DNA from 3 places in the Paenibacillus sp. BR1-192 genome. Region 1 is predicted to be linked to each of the others. Evidence: riboswitches for the same ligand, from Rfam matches in the RefSeq annotation. Region 1 holds a riboswitch; each other region holds the start of a gene.
The links. Region 1 has a riboswitch for cyclic di-AMP ahead of P0X86_RS32855 (resuscitation-promoting factor). Riboswitches for the same ligand answer to the same signal wherever they lie in the genome.

Region 1 (7,259 bases):
TAAATGGGCATCGAGACTGCGTTTGATTTCCAACAGCGCATTTTTAGCCATTGTCGACGACCACCTCTTTCCTTGTCCATTATACCGAAGATTACATCATTTGTCAATTCAAAAACATTAATTATATCAGCATCAAAAATATATTGTCAATGTATTTTTTTTGACCCTGCCATTCTCGCGCTCATTTGCTTTAATATGTGCTAAATTGACAAGCTTTATGTATTCTTTTTGACAACTTTCTTAACGAATGGAAAGGAAAAATAAAAAAACCCCAGCGAGTGGGGTTCTTCTTGGTTCATTTTCCAGCGGTTATTGGACCTCTGATCGAACGGATTAGGCGCCTAACTGACTGAAGGCGTAACCTTCAAGGTGGACAAATCCTGCAGCTTGGGCAGACCGATCCGGTAGCTGCCTCTCGTCTCAATTCCGCCTACGCCCTGGCTGCCGCTGATCGTATGATGGACCACGTCATGGATGTTCACGGTATCCCGGACCGACGTATAGGCCGCTTTAGCGGCGACGTAAACGGGATCCAGCGCATGGATGAGGATTCGCCCCGGCGAGCTGGCAAAATTGGCTCCAGCCTGCAGCAGCGCCTCAAAATGCGATTGGCACGCTCCGGCCACGATGACCAGGGAATCCAGGTTCCGCTCATATTGACGCGCCACCTGAATCGCCGTGACGAAGTTGTGGGAATTCTTATAGCTGTCCAGGCTATATAAATCGTATGGCTGACGTCTCTTCAGAACCCCATCATGCCCCGTGATCACAACGATATCAGGTCTTACCCGCGGAAGAAGACGATATAATGAATCGGCCATCCCCGACTCATTGATATAATGGCCTTCCGCTGGGACCCGAAGCTGGTTGTACAAGGTCATGCTCTTCTTCAGATATTGGGGATCTCCATCCAAATGCAGCACCTTGCCCGGCACGTCAAAGTATCCTTTATCCGCAAGCTGGCCGCCTTCAGTATGCCGCAGGCTGGCCAGTTGACGTTCGCTCTGCTCCTGTCTTTGCTTCTGCAGGCGGTCCAGCGATTCATTGGCTTTGATCTGCGCCTGCTTTGTTCGTTCGCTTAAGGTGGGATGCGGGACCGTAACCAGATCATCAACGGGAGCATCGGCCAGTAACCGGAATTCCGTCCCTTTGATGACGATATTGTTATTTTGCCGCATGCCTTCTACCCGGAACGTTACATCGCCGCCGTAGGATTTACGAACGACCAAGTCTCCCAAGTTCATCACAACATCACCCCTACCCTATGGTATGGGCTACTGTGACTATTGGTTCTTGTTCAGCGCCAATTTATCGCGCGGAGGCCATCCGTAAGCTCCAGAGACTCCCTGAACGGCTGCGTCAACGGATATTGGCGCCGAACAGCACGTTGCTAAGCCGCGCATACTCCTCAATGCTAAGCGTCTCTCCGCGCCGTGAAGGCTCGATCCCTGCTTCCTGCAGCAGCTGCTCCAGCCGTTCACGTCCCTCACCCGGGAAGAACCGGCTCTTCAAATTGTTGGCAATCGTCTTCCGTCGCTGTGCAAATGAAGCCTGGACCACCTCGAAGAAGAATCGTTCATCTTCCACGCGGACGGGCGGCTGTTCCCGGACCGCCAGGCGAATCACGGCCGACTCGACGTTCGGCTGCGGAATGAACACCGTGTGCGGCACGATGCAGACCAGCTTAGGCTCGCTGTAGTATTGAACGGCAATGCTGAGACTTCCGTAATCCTTGCTTCCCGGTGCAGCGGCCATCCGTTCGGCCACTTCCTTCTGAATCATCACCACGATGTTCTCCAGCGGCAGCTTCTCCTCCAGCAGCTTCATGAGAATCGGCGTCGTCACGTAATACGGCAGATTGGCAACCACGCTTACCTTCGATACGTCCGCGAAATCCTGACGGAACAGCTCATGAAGATCCACCTTCAGCACATCCCCATGATGAACCCTCACGTTCCCGTAGGGCTCCAGGACTTCCCTTAGGATGGGAATCAGGCGCTGATCGATTTCGACCGCGGTGACGGTTCCTGCCGTCTGCGCCAGCTTCTCCGTCAGTGCACCGATGCCAGGTCCGATCTCGAGCGCGCCTTTATCTTCATCCAGTCCTGCAGCTTCCACGATTTTATACAAAATATTCTGATCGATGAGAAAGTTCTGGCCTAGACTCTTCTTGAAGGAGAATCCATGGCGCGAGATGATCTCCTTCGTCCGTCTTGGTGTTGATATATCCTCGATCCGACTCATTAGCTAAACGCCCCCTTCTTCCAGCTGTGCAAGTGCTGCCAGAAATTCTTCCCGCGATATTTGAAACATGGCCAATCGTTTATGGAACTGCTTGCTGTTGCAGTATCCGATGCCCAGCAAATTACCCATCGCCATCCGTCTTGCCGCAGCCTCCGGGTGAGCCGATAATCCTGCCTCCAGCATATCCTCCAAACTGATCAGGCTCTCTGCACCCTCAAAAGACGTGTGGACCCGCTCCAGCGCGCGCCGTATCGCCTCTGGCGAGGCATTCTCCACTCCGATATCCCCTTTCCGGGTAGCATCCGCTTCCGGAATGAAGGCGTGCTTGCAGCCGGGTACGCCCTGATCCACGATTTTGCGGATTCGTTCACCCGCATGGTCAGGATCCGTCAATATGATAACGCCTCTGCGCTCCTGGGCAAGCGCTATGCGCTTCAGGATTTGTTTGTTGATCGCTGAACCGCCGGTTTCGATCGTGTCGGCTTCTACGGCCCGTTTAATGGCAACGGTATCGTCCCTGCCTTCCACGACAATCACTTCTTTAATCATGCGTTCGTTCTCTTCCTTCCCAAGCAGAGCAGGCCTGTACAACGTTAAGGCTCAACCCGTTTAGCCTTGATTACTCCGGTCTTAACAAAACAAAAGAAGAGGAAATATTCCCTCTTCTTGATCATCATATATTATAAGCTAAATAGTATAGCATTAGAATGGCAAAGTAAATTGGAATTCATGCGTCTAGTTCAATTCAGGTTTAACCGGACCGATCACGTAAACGGTGCGGCCGCTTTTCCGGCCGAAATTCATGGCCGATTTCAACGAATCGTAATAGACATCGATTTTGTTGCCTTTGATGGCGCCGCCCGTATCTTCAGCACGGCGGAAGCCGATGCCTTCGATGTAAACCCACCATCCGATCGGGATGATATTAGGATCAACGGCGATGGTGCGACCTTCCGTAACGCGTGTGCCGGATGCGGTACGCGTACCGATTCCTTGCTGTTCGGCGGAATACGCGGTCATCGACACGTTGTTCAATACCTTCTTGTATTTAAAATCAACGCCTGCGCGGGAAACCACGTTGTTCTCAACAGCCTTGGCGGTCGTTACTTTTTTCGTGCCGGACAATTTAGCCGGTGTAGCTTTTACATCGGTGGCTGCCGCCTGGACGATAACAGGCTTCTCCACTTTTTTCGTGCCTACGGCAATGATTTTATCCTTCGTTCTGCGTTCGATTTGTTGGGAGACCTTAGTCTTGGAAACCAGCTTGCCATTGTGGTAGACCTTCTCGTAATGGTTCACCATAAGACCAGACTCGCCCCGCTGAATGACGCGGTTATCGCCCTTTTCAAGCGATGGATCGGCCGTCTTGATCACGCGGAATTCGCGGTCTTCCGTTTCCTTAACTTTTTGCTTCGTGACGCGAACGACATGGATATTCATATTGCTGGTCAGCTTCGTGTCTTGCGACGGTTGTACTATATCTTCACCCTGGATCGTAACGCCAGCCTCTTTGAGTACATGATCAACTGTATCCTGGGATGTAAATATGGTTTTGGTTTTGCTGCCTACCGTAACGTTGACTGGAATAGCTCTGTCAATAATAATTCGGTCTCCGTCCCGGATTGCGCCGTTCAGGGGCATCGAAATTTGATCTTGGGGACTCAACGTGATCGCTTGCTCATCCAGCAATTCCTGCAGCAACGATCCACGTGTTTCCACCGTAGTGACCCGGCCGTCGACGACAAGCTGAACTTCCTTGCCTGCCTGGTCATGTACAACCAACGATATGAGAAGTGATACCGTAACGGCACCCATGGCGCCGAGCAACATCAGTTGACGCAAATTGTCATGCTTCCATCTCAATGCGTAAGACATGCTGGATGATTGTGATTCATGGGTTTCTTCAGGTTGAAAAATGCCCACTATTCCATCCTCCTTCATAGTCCCGCCGTCTAGGTAAACGCATGAATGCATTTGACGTGACTATAGCAATTTTTCTCACAGGGCGCCCTGCTATCTATCTACACCCTGCGTCAATTCCCGTCTTCCGTCCATCTGCCATCACCTCCTGTTTACCAAGAGTATGATGGACCCGTCTCCATTATTCAAAAATAAAAGAAGCCATTGAAAGAGTACTAGAGGCTCTAACGTGGCTTCCTGATGAATGAAATCATGGAAATGGTATGCACGAGATTTCCCCTCTTATTTCGCTTACGGAGTTAGCTGTCGGGTTCGGACGTAAGAGAGACGCCCTATATCCGGATGCCCGCTCATGGCGAGATCCTTCAAATTCACCCCAAAGACCCGAAAAAGAAATCAAATACAGCTTCGTGCATCCAGACCAGTATGCACCGCAGTATCGGTTCCCCCGTTCTCCAGAATTTCGGAGATTAAGCGAGACGGTTCATGAAATATTCGGCTGCGATCTGCACATCGCAGCTTCTTATCACTGAAAAGATGATATCCTGTTTGTATGCAGGTTGTAAAGCGACATTCAACCACATTTTCTCAAGTAAAAGGTTAAAATATTGTAATATCAACGCCTTTTCTGATTAAAAAACTTTAATTAATCGAAAATGCTCCCTTTTTCATGGCTTTTGCTCTTGTTTTCGTTAAATACCAAATCGTTCCAGCGCATTTTTGGTGGTAATTTGGGCCAATTCCTCATAGGACAACCCTCTAATTTCGGCCGCCGCCTCCGCCACCAATTTTACATATGCGGTCTCATTTCGTTTCCCGCGGAAGGGATGAGGTGTCAGGTAAGGCGCGTCCGTTTCGATCAATAATCGATCAAGCGGAACCTTTGCCAAAACCTCTTTGGGCTGCTTCGCATTCTTGAACGTAATCGGCCCCCCAAACGAGATATGGAATCCCATATCCAGGCACATTTTGGCCGTTTCCCAGCTTCCGGAGAAGGAATGCATGACACCGCCGACCTCGGAGGCTTTTTCCTCACGCAAAATGTTAACGATATCTTCATGCGCATCCCGGTTATGAATGACAATGGGCATGTTCAATTCCCGGGCAAGCCCGATCTGGCGCCGAAGCACGCGGTGCTGCACTTCCTTGGGGGACGTATCCCAATGATAGTCCAAGCCGATCTCCCCGATTGCCACCACTTTCTCGTGACTGCATAAAGAGGCGATCCAATCCAGGTCCTGATCCTCCATGGTGATCGCATCTACAGGATGCCAGCCTACCGCTGCATATATAAAATCATAAGTCTCAGCCAGCTTCATCGTGGTCGGGATCGTCTCCCGGTTAAATCCGATATTGATCATCCGCGTAACGCCGGCTTCAAGCGCCCGCTGAATTGCAGCTTCCCGGTCTTCGTCGAATTGGGGAGCGTCCATATGAGTGTGCGTGTCGAACAGCATACTATCCACACTCTCCTTCCTGTCGTTTCTATGTCGTCTATTTTCCATTAGTTGGTTGAATGCAAGGGGATTAACGGTTGTCCTGTTTTGCCTGATTTAATGCTGTTGTTTGAAAACGTCGGCTATCGTCTCCGGCATTTGACCCAGGAGCGGGCCCACCTTCTCCTCCGGATAATAAAGATGGTACCGCCCTTTATGAATGCCGCTGATCGAGCGTACGATATCGGATACCTCCGAGATTTCCCTCAGCTCGTCATGCCGGTCCAGAAGGAGAATCTGTTTCTCGTTAAGCGGCATATCGGAATGAACCTTATCATAAGGAAGATCTGTTGGAAAATCAATCTCCAGGTCATATTCCGGTTGCAGCCCCACGGCGCGGAACGCTTGGCGGATCCCGTCGATGGTTTCCAGATCGATGTTGTCGATTTCTACATATTTGTAGAGCTTTCGGTGCATGAAACGGCCGCATAATTCGCTAAGAAGCGGGTCTTCCTCCTCCGTCCATTGCAGAAAGGCCGTTTGAATCAAGGCTTCATCAAGACGCAGGTATTGTTTCACGCCGATATTCCCCGAAAACAGCGCAGGCAGCGGCTCGATCATGAAACGGAAAGCATATCCACGGTCATGCAGCTCCTTGGCCCGGCGAAAGATTTGGCGCAGGATGATTTCGGAGCTTCGGGTGACGGGATGAAAATACACCTGCCAGTACATCTGATACCGCGACATGAGATAATCCTCCACCGCGTGCATGCCCGATTCCTTCACGACGACCCGATCGCGGTACGGCCGCAGCATCCGCAAGATTCGGTCGATATCAATCGTTCCATAATTGACTCCCGTATAGTAAGCATCCCTTAGCAAATAATCCATCCGGTCTGCATCCAGCGGACTAGTGACCAGATTCATGACAATTGGCTTATCGTAGGTTTTGTTAATAACGGAGGCGACCTTCTCGGGAAAATCGGCACCGAGCTCCTGAAGTACCCGATTGACGCAAGTATCTCCGAGCAGGATCCGGCATGTCCAATCCTCGTGGTTCATATGAAAAGCTTCTTCTATGGAATGCGAAAAAGGTCCGTGCCCCACATCATGCAGCAGCGCTGCGCAGAGCGCAACTTGCCGTTCCTCGGCAGGCCAATCGGAATACCCTCTCCGTTCGAATTGAGAGATGATTCTTCTCGTAATTTCATAGACTCCAAGAGAATGGGAGAATCGGCTGTGCTCAGCTCCATGAAAGGTCAGGAAAGAAGTGCCCAACTGCCTGACCCGGCGAAGCCGCTGAAATTCCGGGGTATCGATTAACCGCCATATAATGTCGTCCTGCACATGAATGTAATTATGGACGGGGTCCTTAAACACTTTTTCTTCCGAAATGGGTGAATGCATTTCATCTCATCTCCTTCTCGTTCACGCTTTGGTTTTAGCCGATAAACACTTCTTTTGACATTTAATGTCGAACTGTGTCGAATAACGTAAAATCGCGCTTTCCAAATCGACAAATCCAAAATCGTCGTGAAAATTGGTTCGATTATGGTAATTCCGTTGCTATATAAGGCTTTTGTTCACTATACTTTCGTAAACAGGTTCCGATTTCTCAAAAATATAGGTTGACTGTTTTGGGAATCGTTGGTACTATAA
Region 2 (7,259 bases), 460 kb from region 1:
TTCGTGAAGGACATGAAGGCAGGCTTCGCCTACATCGGTTCCAGCCGGCTGTTGAAGGTGCTGCTGGTGGTCTACGTTTTATTGGCGCTGGGCAGCGGACTCGTACAGCCGCTCGACATCTTCGTCATCACCGAGCGTCTTCAGCTGGAGATGTCCAGCGTCCAGTGGTTCACCGCGCTTGAGGGCTTGGGCATGTTGATCGGCGGTGTGATCGCAGCGGTGATTGCAGGCAAAGTGAAAGGTTCCTACTTGCTGTTCGCGGGGCTGGCCTTCCTTGGACTCTCGACCTTTGTCGAGGTGCTGTCCCAGTGGCCGATCCTGACCGGCTCGATGCGCTTCGTCACCGGGGTGCTGATGGCCATGGCCCAGACGGTCCTGATGGCGGTGATGATGCAGCAGGTGGAAGAGAAATTCATTGGCCGGCTGAACGGCGTGATGACGCCGATATTTACCGGCATGCTGCTCATCGGCTCCGGGCTGACGGGCTGGTATATGTCGGTAACCTCCATTGTCGTAGTGTATTTTACGGCAGGCGCGCTCTTCCTGCTGTCGTCATTCATCAGCATGAAGCTGCCGATCGCCAAGGTGCCGGTGCAGGAAACGGAGGCGCCTGTCAGGGTAGAGACTGCGGCCAAAGCCTAGCGGGTGAGTGAAAATCTATACATTTAAACCGAATCTGGCAGAATGGTATCCAACACGAACGGGCTTCGTACTGATAAAGACAATCCAAAAGAGCGGTGCCGGGGAGAAACCCGGGCACCGCTTTTTCGGCATATGCGATTCCTCGAAGGAAGTGAAAGGCAGTCACCCCGCTAAAGCTGATCCGAAGCTCCACCCATGGACAGGGTGCTGTGCCTATATCCATATATCGCTTAAATGGCCACACCGAATCCGATCCATGTTATTCGCTGCAGCGTGGTCAGCAGATCAAGGCATACGGAACATCACATCTGCATCTGTCCGTCCCTGACGGACACGATCGTGATATAATTCACGTTCTTGCCAAAGAAGCTGCGTTACAATGTTGGTAACGATAACACGAATATCATGAGCTGCATTCGGATAGGTAGACAAAGCGGATGCGGAAGAAATGAGGGAGTGACCATGGCTTACCATAAACCTGAGCGCATTGCGGAGATTACCTTGGAGAACGGGGTGAAAAAAGCGCATAACTCCGCCATAAACGTGATGATATTAGGATTCCTTGCGGGGGCATTTATTGCGCTCGGCTTTTTGCTTGACATACGCGTGATTGCCGGAGCGTCTCCGGAATGGGGAGGGATTGCCGGTTTTATAGGCGCGGCGGTATTCCCCGTCGGCCTGATTCTTGTCCTGCTTGCAGGCGGGGAGCTGCTGACGGGCAACATGATGGCCGTGTCCTTGGCCAGATTCAAGAGGAGAATTTCCACGAAGGAGATGATGCGGAATTTAGCGCTTGTCACGGTCAGCAATATGTTGGGAGCGTTATTCGTCGCTTACTTCTTCGGCCATGTGACCGGTCTGACAGGCAGCGGCGTTTACCTGGAGAAACTGGTGGATATGGCCGGGCATAAGCTGGACGACAGCTTCCTGCAAGCCTTCCTGTCGGGCATCGGGTGCAACTGGCTCGTAGCCCTCGCCGTATGGCTGTCCTACGGATCGGATCAGATGAGCGGCAAAATTCTCGGGATCTGGTTTCCGACCATGGCGTTTGTCGCCATCGGGTTTCAGCACGTGGTGGCCAACATGTTTCTCATCCCGGCCGCGATTTTTGAAGGCTATTACAGCTGGGGCGAGTATCTGATGAACTTCATTCCGGTATGGCTGGGCAATTTCGTTGGCGGCGCGTTATTTGTGGGAGCGACATACGGAACCGTTTATTTAAAGCAGGAGAAACAGGCCGCAGCCGCTCCGCGCGGCGAGCAGACGCCTGTGCCATCGGCCGGCGCTCCCCAACAGGTTCATTCGGCGCAGAATGTTTCCTAATGCCGGAAGCCTGGCGAGCGTCTGGCTTAAAGAAAAAGCTGCGATCAACCGCTGCCTTTCATCAAGGATGGTTGAACGCAGCTTTTTGTCGTGATACGCGAGGCTGTTCCCAGTAATGAATCAAGCAGGGAACAAGCCCGCTATTTTTTTAAATGGTAGGGAACCGTCGTGATGATCACGTCTCTCCGATACAGGAGATGTGCCCGGATGAGCAGGCTGGATTGATTGTGCAGGAAATTATGCCAGCCCTTCTTGGGGATGAACTGCGGAATGACGACGGTAACCTGATAGTCGGATTCGCTCGCCTTGCGCTGCACGGTATCGATGAATTTCGTCAGCTGCTGAATGATGCTCCGATAAGGCGAGTGCAGCGTTACCAGCCGGATGTCCGGCTGCCACTTTTTCCATTTTTCCTGGAAGGCGACTTCCTCCTCCCGCTCGAACGGCACGTACACCGCGATGATTTGGCCCGCTCCCAGCGATTTGGCGTAATTCAGCGAGTTCTCCACCACATGCGTGATTCCTGCCACAGGCAGGATGATGACATTCCCCTCAATCGGCTTAACCGGCTCGCAGGTCGTAATCCGGAGCTGGTCCGCTACCGCCTCGTAATGCTTGCGGATCCGGGTGAAAATCCAGATGATCAGCGGCAGGAATATCAGCACGGTCCACACCTGGGCGAATTTCGTAAAGAAGAAGATCATGGTCACGATAAAGCTGATGCATGCGCCGGTGGTGTTAATGATCAGCTTGACGATCCAGCCTTCGGGCTTTTCGCGAATCCATTTCACCATCATCCCCGTCTGGGAGAGGGTAAACGGGATAAACACGCCGACGGCATAGAGCGGAATCAGATGCTCGGTTTTGCCTTCAAAAGCCAGCAGCAGCAGAATGGAGAAAAATCCAAGAATAATGATTCCGTTCGAGTATCCCAGACGGTCGCCGCGGACGGTGAACATTCTAGGAATGAACTTATCCTTCGCCAGATTGACGGCAAGCAGGGGAAAAGCGGAATACGCCGTGTTGGCGGCAAGGATCAGAATTAAGGCCGTTGTCCCTTGTATGAAGTAATAAAGCGCATTTCGCCCGAAGGTATGCTCGGCAATTTGGGAAACGACTGTGACTTGTTCGCTGGGACTGACCCCATAGTAATAAGCCAGGAAAACGATGCCCGAAAATAACAGGGCCAGCAGCGATCCCATCGCCACCAGAGTTTTGGCCGCGTTATTCGGGGCCGGGTCTTTGAAATTCGGAATGGCATTGGAAATCGCCTCCACGCCGGTCAGGGCGGAGCTGCCCGAGGCAAATGCGCGCAGGAGCAGAAACAAGCTCAGCCCGGCTACGGGCGTGCCGATCGGCGTATGAAGCTCCGGAGACGCATGGCCTGTGGCAATGTTGAATATCCCTACCCCGATCAGGATGAATAACGCAAGCACGAACAGGTAAACCGGATAAGCCAGTATGGAGGCCGACTCCGTAACCCCTCTTAAATTCAATACGGTCAAGCATAGAACGAACACGATGGAAATCGGCAGATTATAGGCATGCAATTCCGGAAAAGCCGACGTGATCGCATCCGTCCCGGCCGACACGCTGACCGCAACCGTCAGGATATAGTCCACGAGCAAGGAACCGCCGGCAACCAGCCCCGGGTACATGCCCAAATTCCGTTTGGACACGACATATGCGCCGCCGCCGTGCGGATAGGAGAAAATAATTTGTCTGTACGACAGGATAAGTGCCAGCAACAAGACCAGGACGCCGACGGCAATCGGTATGGAATACCAATAGGCAGCTGCCCCGACGGTCATCAACACAATGAGGATTTGTTCCGGGCCATAGGCCACGGACGATAGCGCATCGGATGACAGGATGGCCAGCGCCTTGGTTTTATTCAGCTTTTGTTCGCCTAATTCCGTCGATTTAAGCGGTCTTCCGATGAGGAAGCGCTTGATTGAGGATAACATGGTTGTTTTTCACCGCCGCTTAAGATTAAGTTCATGGTAGAAGCTCCCTGAACGGACTTCTATCGGTGTTTTTTATATGCTGGACATAGGAACGGTCACCCTTCCTATGCTGATTTTTGGCAAACAAAAAACACAGGTTAGAACCCTGTGTTTGATCACAAGTTCACAACCCTCCCGATCAACGCTGACGAGGTTAGCTGTCGGATTCGGGCGGTGAGAGTCGCCCTACCTGATTCCATCGCGGCGTACGTACGCGATGGAATCAGGATTCACCCCTTAGTATGGTTGAAGGATCCTATAGGTATCCCTCCATACGGTTGGTTCCCCCGCTTTCCATCAAGGAAATTAAGCGAATGTCATGTGAATATGAAGAATGTTTTCGAAGCTGAATAGTATATTACGCCTGCTCCAATCGTTTGTAAAACATCCTCCAACGATCATTCGAACAGAATTATTTATAAAAAATGACAGATAAGCGCTTACATAAAGACGTGGCTTTGACAGGCTTTTTATTTTGCATGTTTTCTGCGAAAATCACGAGTTTCTATAATATGGAAGGTTATTCGCGGGGAACATCGGTCACTGGGAGGATGCCATATAAACAAATTCGCCATGCCGGTCTCGGGGGAGGAGACACTGGCATGGCGAATTTTTTTGGGAGTGGTCCATGATTCGGCAAGGAAGAGAAAGGGTCTGGGTTCCTCTTCTTTGCTCTTGATAGGAATATACCCGGGGGGAAGAAAAGTGAATCACCTGATTAGAAAAAAATGTATGACTTTACTGGAACCCCGATTTTCTTTTAAGATAAAGGGATATGATGCAGCCGAGCAAAAGGGGGAAGCACGAAATGACTCAAGCGATGATTCATCAGGAAAACGGCGTATTTCCGGCGGTATGTCCGTTGGATTGTCCCGATACATGCGGCCTGCTGCTGCATAAAGAGAACGGAAAAATCGTCAAGGTGACCGGTAACCCGGAGCATCCGATTACGCAGGGAGCCATCTGCAATAAAGTCCGTAATATGGCACACCGGGTGTACCATCCGGAACGCGTGCTCTATCCGCTGCGAAGAGTAGGTCCCAAGGGAGAGGGCGCCTTCGAGCGGATCAGCTGGGACGAAGCCATTCAGGAGATAGCCGGACGCTATAAGGGCTTGATCGAGGAATACGGCTCCGAGAGCATCCTGCCCTACAGCTTCTACGGTAATATGGGGATATTGAGCGTCGACGGCATGGACCGCAGATTCTTCAACAGGCTGGGTGCCAGCCGCCTGAAGCAGTCGATCTGCAATTCCGCGGGCAATGAGGGCTGGAAATCCGTGATGGGGTTTAATGGGGGAACCGTTCCGGAGGACACCGTACGAGCCGACGTCATCCTCGTCTGGGGCGGCAGCATCGTCAGCACCAATATGCACCAGATGGTGATTGCAGAGAAAGCGCGCAAAGCCGGTGCTAAGGTCGTTGTGATCGATGTCCACAAGAACCAGACGGGGCAATGGGCGGACTGGTTCATTCCGCTGTATCCAGGCACGGATGCGGCGCTGGCCGTCGGCCTCATGCACATCATGTTCCGTGACGGCATGGTAAATGAGGAATTCCTCCGCAAGTATACGATTGGTCATGAAGCCTTGCGCGAGCACGTCAAAGAATACACGCCGGAGCACGTTTCTTCCATTACCGGCATCTCGATCGAGGATATCGAGAAATTGGCCGAGCTCTACGGCCGGGCCGATACCTCCTACATCCATATCGGCAACGGTCTTCAGCATCACGACAACGGCGGCTTGACGGTGCGCAGCATTGCCGCGCTTCCCGCTTTGACCGGACAATGGGGCGGAGGGGCCGCGAAGTCGAACGGCGGTTACAACAGCATGGATAGCGACGCGCTTGAGCGTCCCGATCTCCGGCCGAATCCCGAAGCGCGCACCATTAACATGAACCGGATCGGCGAAGCGCTTGCCATGACCGAACAGCCGATTAAGTCGCTCTTCGTTTATTGCAGCAATCCGCTGGTTGTGGCTCCCGATACCGAGCGGGTCAGGGAAGGGTTTGCACGGGAAGATCTGTTTACGGTTGTGCATGACCTGTTTATGACGGACACGGCCAAGTATGCCGATATCGTGCTCCCGGCAACCTCCTCGTTCGAGAATACGGACCTGTACGCTTCCTACTGGCATCAGTACGTTCAGCTGCAGGAGCCGGTCATTCCGGCACTTGGGGAGAGCAAGGGCAACGTAGAGCTGTTCTCCATGCTGGGACGGGCTATGGGATTCCAGGAACCGGCTTTTCATGAGACCGAGGAAGAGATGATCGCAAGAGCGCTCGACTTCCCGGATAACCCTTATCTAAACGGCGTCACGCTGGACAAGCTGAGGGAACAGCGCCATGTGAAGCTCGATATGACGCCGCTTGACACGTATCTGGATCGTTTGCCGACACCTTCGGGACGCATCGAGTTATACTCTGCGCAGCTGGAGGAAGCAGGTCTGCCGCCCCTTCCGACCTACGTGCCGCTGAAGGAAGGATATGACGGGGTAAGGCGCGGCCGCGGTCATCAATACCCGCTCATGTTCATTTCGCCGCCGAACCATAACTTCCTGAACTCGACCTTTGCGAACGTGGAGAAGCATCAGAAGCTGGAGAAGGAGCCGGCCCTGCAGATTCACCCGGCGGATGCGGAGGAACGCGGGCTTCAGGACGGCGAGATGGTCATCGTATATAATGACCGCGGAACCTATGAGGTCCGGGCGAAGGTGACGGATAAAATGCTGCCGGGCACCATAGTCAGCCAAGGCCTGTGGTGGGAAGGCGAGGGCCGCAAGCAGCGCGCCAATGCCCTTACGCCGGACAGGCTGTCCGACTTGGGGGGTGGGGCTACCTTCTTCTCGACGGTGGTCGAGGTCAGGCGGAAGCAGTAAAGCGATAGACCCACCCTTGCAGATGGATGGCCAAAGGACAGATAAAGCAGAAGAGGCCCCTTCACAGGGCTTCTTTTTGCATACTGCAAACGTGAAACGTGAAACAAAAAGACCTGTAAGATCCTACTGATCTTACAGGTCTTTTTTCATTGACGGCATTTCTTATACTTTTTGCGGAACTGTCAAGAGCCAGAATCCGTCCGAAGTATCAAAAATCGCGGGTTTGTTATATAGTTTCACACAATTGTCAAAGGTAGAATGTCCTTAAGCCCGCTGCATAGCGGTAATCGGCCCACCAATTCACATGAACGGGGCAAATGCTAAAAGCACGAATGAATTTAGATAGACGGGAGGAAGAATATGTCCCCAACCGCATCGAAACCGCAGCCTGAAGGGTTGTCTCCGAAGGG
Region 3 (7,259 bases), 510 kb from region 1:
ACGATTCCCCCGGATCGCTTGTAATCCGGATGCGGATCGTATCGCTGACAACCCGGGTCCCCCCGTGACCGAGCTGAAATCGCCGCCGGCTTCTTTAATGACGGGGGCGGATTCCCCCGTAATCGCCGATTCGTCAACGGATGCAAGGCCCGCAATCACTTCCCCGTCCCCGGGAATCATCTCGCCCTGCGCGACCATCACGATATCTCCTTTGCGCAGAGCCGTGGACGACACGGATTGTACCCCGCCGTTCTCCATCACTTTGCGAGCCGTCATTTCCTGCTTCGACTGCTTAAGGGAATCGGCCTGCGCCTTGCCGCGCCCTTCGGCAAGCGCCTCTGCGAAGTTTGCGAACAGCAGCGTGAACAGCAGGATGACGAATACGGTCAGGTTAAATCCGATACTGCCCTCGGTACCGAAATAGGACGGAAATATCGTCATAAGCAGCACAACCAGAGTCCCGGCCTCCACGACAAACATGACCGGATTTCTCATCATCAGGACGGGATTCAGCTTCGTGAAGCTGTCCTTCAGCGCCTGACGGACCATCTCTTGGGACATCGCTTTTTTTCTCGTATTATTCATGGTAATAGGCCACCTTTTCTATTTAACGAATCGTCAGATGCTCGGCAATCGGTCCCAGCACCAGCACAGGCAGGAAGGTCAAAGCACCGATGATCAGGACCACCGCGATGAGAATGCCGGCAAAAAGCTTATTATCTGTCCGGAACGTTCCGAGCGTCTCGGGAACCCACTGCTTCCGCATCAGAGAGCCGCCTACCGCCAGCAGGGCAATCATCGAAATATAGCGCCCGATCAGCATGACCAGTCCGGTGCTGATGTTCCAGAACGGCGTGTTATCCGCAAGGCCCTCAAACCCGGAGCCGTTATTGGCGGCGGATGACGTGTATTCGTAAAGCACCTGCGAGATGCCGTGAAAGCCCGAATGGGCAATGCCCGCCTGTCCCGCATCCGTCATGAGCGCGAGCGCCGTCGGAGCAAGGATGATCAATGGGTGTACCAGAATGACAATCGCGATCAGCTTCATCTCCCGGGCCTCGATTTTTCTGCCGAGAAATTCGGGGGTACGGCCAACCATAAGACCGGCCAGGAACACCGCCAGGATCGCGTACATGAGCATATTCATCAGCCCGACGCCTTTTCCGCCAAAAACGGAATTCAGCATCATCAGGGACAGCGGCGTAATCCCGCCGAGCGGCGTGAGCGTATCATGCATGTTGTTGACCGACCCGGTCGTGGCCGCGGTTGTCACCGTCGTAAACAGGGAGGATTGGGCGATCCCGAACCGGACCTCCTTGCCCTCCATGCTGCCTTGCGAGGCGTCGATGCCCAGCTGGTTTAATGCCGGGTTGCCGTTGGTTTCCGCGGCATAGTTCAAGGACAGGAAGCCGATAAACAAGGTCATCATTACCGAGAATATGATCCAGCCCTGCTTACGGCTCTTCGCGAACAAACCAAATGTGTAAGGAAGCGCCGCCCCGAGACTCCACATGGACAGAATCTCGATCACATTGGTCAGCGGGGACGGGTTCTCGAACGGATGCGCCGAGTTGGCCCCCATAAAACCGCCCCCATTGGTGCCCAGATGCTTGATCGATTCGAGCGCGGCTACCGGACCCACCGCTATTTGCTGCTCGCTTCCTTCCAGCGTCGTGACGCTGAGCGTAGGCTTCAGGGTCTGCGGCACCTGCAGCGCCACCAGCACCATCGCAATGATGAAAGCAGCCGGAATGAATACCCGGGTATGCGCCTTAACGAAGTCCTCAAAAAAGTTGCCGACGGTCGTGCCCTTGCTGGTCACCGCCCGGATAAAAGCAATCGCCACGCACAGCCCGGTCGCTGCGGACGTAAACATCATCATCGTAATGACGGCCATCTGGGCCAGATAAGACAATCCCGACTCGCCGCTGTAATGCTGAAGATTCGTATTGGTCATAAAGCTGATCATCGTATTGAACGACAAGGTCGGTTCCATATGGCCGATGCCGTTCGGGTTCAACGGCAGCACTTTTTGCAGCCGCAGAATCAAGTAGCCCGCCGCAACCAGCACGATATTCGTTAACACAAAGCTGACGGCATATCCTTTCCATGTCATCCCCTTGCGTTCTTTCAAGCCGATCAGAGCAAAGATCGGTTTCTCCGCCCAGGAGAACCATCTGTCCGTACCATTGCTTTCATAACGAAACACCTGATATAGATAAGTTCCCAGCGGCTTGACCAGCAGCACCAGAACGAGTATAACGATGGCAATTTGTAAAATGCCCATGACGAATGCCTTCCTCCTTCAGCCGTTTCCCTAGAATTTTTCAGGGTGAATCAGCGCATAAATCAAATAGAGAAAAATAAAAATCGTGAATATCAACATGATCATCACGGCTGATCAGCCTCCGGTTCCGAAACCACGCGCCCGCACCAGGACATAAACAGCATGAGCAGTCCGTAGGTTCCTCCCAAAATGAGCACCATAACTAAATCCTGCATGAATGTAACCTCCCCTAACTCTTGTGGCGTCAGTCCAAACGCTTAGCTCATAACGGATGCCATCAGAAAGGACACCTGATGATGATTCGTATGAAGCACCACATCGGCACCCAGCCCTTTGTATATCAAGCGCGGATTGCCGGAATGGGTGATCACGTAAATCGACTCCGAGGTCCATGTCCGGCAGATCCGCAAGTAGCGGCAGCACAGATTCAAGCTGCTTTCGAACAGAAACACCTTGCTGACGGGAAACTCGGGAATGATCCAGGTCTGCTCGTCTCTTGTATCAATCAAAATGATGGGTTTGCAGCCCAGTTCTCGCAGCCTCTGCTGCTCAGCCCGGTTGTTGGCTATAGCCGCAAACGGAACACGTTTGTGAATCAGCTGGCGGACGAATTCCTCCCCGGCCTTGTTCGGCGCGGATACCAGGATGAATTCCTGTGGTTTCTCCATCTTCGTTTCTCCTCCTAAGGTCAGAAAGAGAAGGCAACAACAAAGAAGCCTGCGGAAAGAGAAGAACTCTTCCCGCAGGCTTCTTACAGGACACGGTGAAATACACCGTGGCCCAAGTCCACGACAATCGTTGCCTCTCTCGATACGCTTACGAGGTTAGCTGACGGATTCGGGCGTGAGAGTCGCCCTACCCATAGACCGTTATCTTGTCTACAGGATTCACCCCAGAGAGATCAGGTTCATCTCCCGACTGGTTCCCCCGTTCCTTTTCCATTCAAGGACTCAGCGAAAATTAAAAACGAGTAGCATGTTATTCTATTAGCCATTGACTTGTCATCCAGACTGGGCATAACAGCACAGCAACAGGAGGTTCACGCGGTGAGAGTCGCCTCTACCTTCAAATCTCAGCAAGGCCCATGGTGCCTTCGCCATCGATCCATAAAGGCTTAGGGGCAGCTCTCACACTGCCTTTAGACCTTCATGAAACGGCTGCCCGTATGCCTTGGTCGTTGATGACCGTCAATTCATAGTTCGTATCATACGTCCGGCCCTGCAGGATGTAAATGTGAGCAAAAACACATCTGGCGTTATGTCGAACAGGAACCAAGCAGTATTTCGTCTTTATCTTCCGAATACTGCTCTATACTATGTATTTCTCTTGTTTTCTCTTATTTATCGCAATCCAACGAGATACCGAGATTTTGCCACGATAATAGATGACACGGCCGATTGTACGCGTTTTCTTTTACCGTTTTCATCACATTTCGGAATCTATTCGTCCCATACGGTCATTTACTTTTCGTTTCCTCCGGCGTATGATTCATCCATCTATTCGAAACACGTGATACGCCGAGCTCCCGACAGACCGGGAGACGGGGGAACCAAAGTCACCAGTCTTCGATTGGTGAATGGGGTGAATCCGCTGCGCCTAGGATCGAAGGGCCCAGCGGTAGGGTGCTCTCAGTCCGAATCCGTCAGCTAACCTCGTAGGCGCGTTGTTGAGAGAGAATACCATCCAAGCTTTGGCATAGCGGCCGCCGGAATTGGGGCTCTAACCATAAATAGGCCTGGAGAGCGGGGTTTCTCTGCTCACCAGGCCTATTTGCCGTGCATATAACATTCTTATAAAGGAGCGTAGATCAAATCATGACGAAACTCATCGAGGCAGCGCTTACACCCGTCATCGAAACCGCAGTGCCTGCATTAGGTGAAGAGACTATCGGCCATATGGAGATATTTCGTTTCGACCGGGGCTCGGCCGAACGCTTTATCCCATGGAGCGATCATGGCTGGAACTGCGGCTTGTTCAAAGTCAGCTGCAAAGACGCGGCAGGATATGTCGAATATGCCCTGCCAAGCACGAGAGAATTTTCGGACCTGGTCCGCTGGGCATCCGTCTTCTCAAGGCTGAGAGGCATGTCCGTGACTGAGGCCATTCGCTATGCCCGAAAGCAGCAGCAGTGGGGACCCGCACGGATGCAACTTGCTGTATCGGCCCTCGCCGATCTGGAGATCAACCTGCATCGGCACATCACCCGAGAGCGGTTAGGCGGACTGCCGCTGGAGCGCTCCTTCCTTATGAATTGCTCGGAGGCGTATTATCATTTCTAGGGACAGCAGCTACAGAGAGCCACTGTCCCCGTTTCCTTTGGATTGGGCACTTCTAAGCAGCCTGATGTTTTTTGAAACCATGAAGAACCCCGTCAAAAAGCCACTTATTTCACCAGGCATTTTGACGGGGTTCTGCAATCGGATCCCGCTCACTTGAACATATTTTTGAGCACCATCATCAGGTTGGCGGGCTTCTCCGCCAGGCGCCGGGTGAAATACGGGTACCACATCGTTCCGTAAGGCATATAACACCGGATACGGTAGCCGTCCTGCGCAAGCGCTGCTTGATCGTTCATCCGCAGTATGCTTGCGGAAGGCTATAAACGTCGTCACTACGCTATTCCCACGTTAGAAACGAGATTGATAATGCGCGATAGGATTAATATTCACGTCAATTTATGACGGTGTATTACGATAATCCAAATCTACCCAAGTGATCGTGCGTTTGCAAGGAGTTAGTTGCCGAGTTATATAACATTGCGAAAATTGTTCATTAATCGCGGGATACTTTGATGTTCAAGCGAATATAAACGAAGAAAAAGACCGCCATCCTTATTGGGCGCGGTCTTCGTTGTATTTAATAAGAAGTGATTGATACCTTTCTTGCCACGCTACGCACATGTTCGAAAGGAACTCAATTTCTCCTTTAGAGAAGTTCCACTCTTTTTCAACCATTTTACACTTCTCTAATAGATCAATATTTTCCTTTTTGAGCTCGGAAATTTCTTCTTTTAATCTATGTAGTTCTTCTGCCTCTGGCTTTTGACTGAGGTTACCTTGTTTTTTGACAATCGTATTCCAGCCTTCAAGTGTTCTCTTCTCGGCATCGGTCTCTTTGGCTAGTGCCTCGGGTGTTTCCCCAGCAGCTAGTCGTTGAAACATTTCTTGTTTGAAATCCTTTGAGTACTGTTTTCTTGTTTTTCTTGTTGTCATCTCTTACATCCGCTTATCTTACGTTAACATTATGCGCGAATACGATTATACCAGCGAAAGATAAGCGTGTCCTATGCCAAACTATGGTAATCATTTAACACTGTGGAACCGTTATCCGAGGCGATAACCGCCGAAATCAACGCATACAAACGTATTGCAGGCAAAGCGATATTCGAAATTGGCCGGCGCTTGAAACACGTTAAGGAGAACGACCTGGCGCACGGTGAGTGGGTACGGTGAGCTGTGAAGAAGGTGGATTTGACGCTGCACGAAAGTTCATTGCGATATGTGGACGCATACCACTTACAAACCAGGCCACGTGGCATGATATAGGATTCCGGGCCCTCTACGAAATTGCACGCTGCCGCCCTAAGAACGTGAGCTTGAACATACGCTGTTGTGCGGTGAAGACTCCGGATGAGATGACAGTGAGGGAGCTATAACGGAACGTATGGCGGCCGTGCAGGCGTTAATCGACCGCTATATTGAATAAAACGACGGAGTACCGGATCGGACCTAGCTCGTGCCTCTGACCGACTATATAACGGACCGCCATCCGGACAAGAATACGCGGAATGAATATCCGTTTATGAGCGGTCGGCAAGAGTAACGTCGCCATGAAAAAGAATATACGATACGTCTGGCGGACAGATACGATACAGACGGAGTGAATTGCGTTAAACCAGAGTGTTGTCATCGTATTGAGAAGGAACACCGCTTTAGAAGCGCTAAAATAAGTTAATCATTTGTAAAAACAATCGTAAATTTTAATATAAATACTCTTTTTTAAAAAAAGAAGGAAATATATGTCTAATTGTATAATTACTCTATATAATATATTTTTAAGAAGGGATTGAAAATTATGAAATTTAAGAGAGTGATACTGCTTACTTTAATGATTGCTTTATTATTACCTACCATTTTAGTGAGCGCACATGATGGTCATTATAACCCTGGCGGATTTGCAGGCGCCAAAGTCTTAAAATACTGGCGTGATGCTAGTGTTCAATCTGCGGGGTACCATAATCGGGTAGACTCGGCTTATTCGAAATGGAATAACATTTCAACAAACGTTAATATCTCCCAATATACTACTGAACCACAATACGGAAGTATCGCTGTTTATGCCGGCCCTATCTCAGGCTCAACTGTTTATGCAGTAGCTGACTACTATGTTTACGGTTTATTTGGATTACAGCAAGTTGGTGTAGGAGATCCGAGAGATCGAACAAGAATCAGAATTAACACTCCTCAGATGAACAAATTATCTTCAACACAGTCATTGGATGTCATGATACATGAATTTGGACACGCCCTTAGCTTAAAACATAACGACGACTCCGGAGCATCTGTAATGAAAGAATTTGAACTGACCACATATGGAACACCACAGCAAACAGATAAAGATCATCTGAAACAAAAATGGGGTAATTAATAATTTCAATAAGGAGGTTAATCATGATGAATAGAAAATCTAAAACTGTTATTTTTACAATCGTCTTAGGTGTCATTACCATTAGTTCAATTTCATGGTATAAAATAGCAGATCAAAAAATCACTTATCAATCAATCGATGCTAAACAGGTTTCTTTTAAAACAGTCGACGAAATGATAAATTTTTCTGAACTAATTATTACAGGAGAACCGCTTGAAAGTGAGAATTTTGTAACATTCGATGAAAATGGTTATACGGAAGATGCATATACTGTAACCAAGATTAAGATTAACAAAGTCCTAGAGAATAAATCAGGCAATGAATA

Region 2: another riboswitch for cyclic di-AMP. It lies ahead of P0X86_RS30775 (APC family permease); the one in region 1 lies ahead of P0X86_RS32855 (resuscitation-promoting factor).
Region 3: another riboswitch for cyclic di-AMP. It lies ahead of P0X86_RS02025 (hypothetical protein); the one in region 1 lies ahead of P0X86_RS32855 (resuscitation-promoting factor).

Annotation. Positions count from the first base shown of each region.
Region 1 is NZ_CP120718.1:7,153,624-7,160,882, reverse strand. Features, by position in the region: gene veg (biofilm formation stimulator Veg) at 1-51, opposite strand, end outside; gene yabG (sporulation peptidase YabG) at 342-1,244, opposite strand; gene rsmA (16S rRNA (adenine(1518)-N(6)/adenine(1519)-N(6))-dimethyltransferase RsmA) at 1,360-2,244, opposite strand; gene rnmV (ribonuclease M5) at 2,248-2,793, opposite strand; gene P0X86_RS32855 (resuscitation-promoting factor) at 2,980-4,167, opposite strand; cyclic di-AMP (ydaO/yuaA leader) riboswitch at 4,437-4,651, opposite strand; gene P0X86_RS32850 (TatD family hydrolase) at 4,857-5,621, opposite strand; gene P0X86_RS32845 (HD domain-containing protein) at 5,718-7,007, opposite strand.
Region 2 is NZ_CP120718.1:6,691,805-6,699,063, reverse strand. Features, by position in the region: gene P0X86_RS30785 (MFS transporter) at 1-642, shown strand, start outside; gene P0X86_RS30780 (formate/nitrite transporter family protein) at 1,105-1,965, shown strand; gene P0X86_RS30775 (APC family permease) at 2,106-3,932, opposite strand; cyclic di-AMP (ydaO/yuaA leader) riboswitch at 4,099-4,294, opposite strand; gene P0X86_RS30770 (molybdopterin-containing oxidoreductase family protein) at 4,780-6,849, shown strand; gene P0X86_RS30765 (ABC transporter permease) at 7,210-7,259, shown strand, end outside.
Region 3 is NZ_CP120718.1:459,967-467,225, reverse strand. Features, by position in the region: partial or broken gene kdpB (potassium-transporting ATPase subunit KdpB) at 1-585, opposite strand, end outside; gene kdpA (potassium-transporting ATPase subunit KdpA) at 608-2,287, opposite strand; gene P0X86_RS33255 (potassium-transporting ATPase subunit F) at 2,318-2,386, opposite strand; gene P0X86_RS02030 (hypothetical protein) at 2,545-2,955, opposite strand; cyclic di-AMP (ydaO/yuaA leader) riboswitch at 3,085-3,253, opposite strand; cyclic di-AMP (ydaO/yuaA leader) riboswitch at 3,793-3,965, shown strand; gene P0X86_RS02025 (hypothetical protein) at 4,102-4,566, shown strand; partial or broken gene P0X86_RS02020 (proline dehydrogenase) at 4,716-4,868, opposite strand; gene P0X86_RS02015 (transposase) at 5,119-5,499, opposite strand; gene P0X86_RS02010 (zinc metalloprotease) at 6,362-6,934, shown strand; gene P0X86_RS02005 (hypothetical protein) at 6,958-7,259, shown strand, end outside.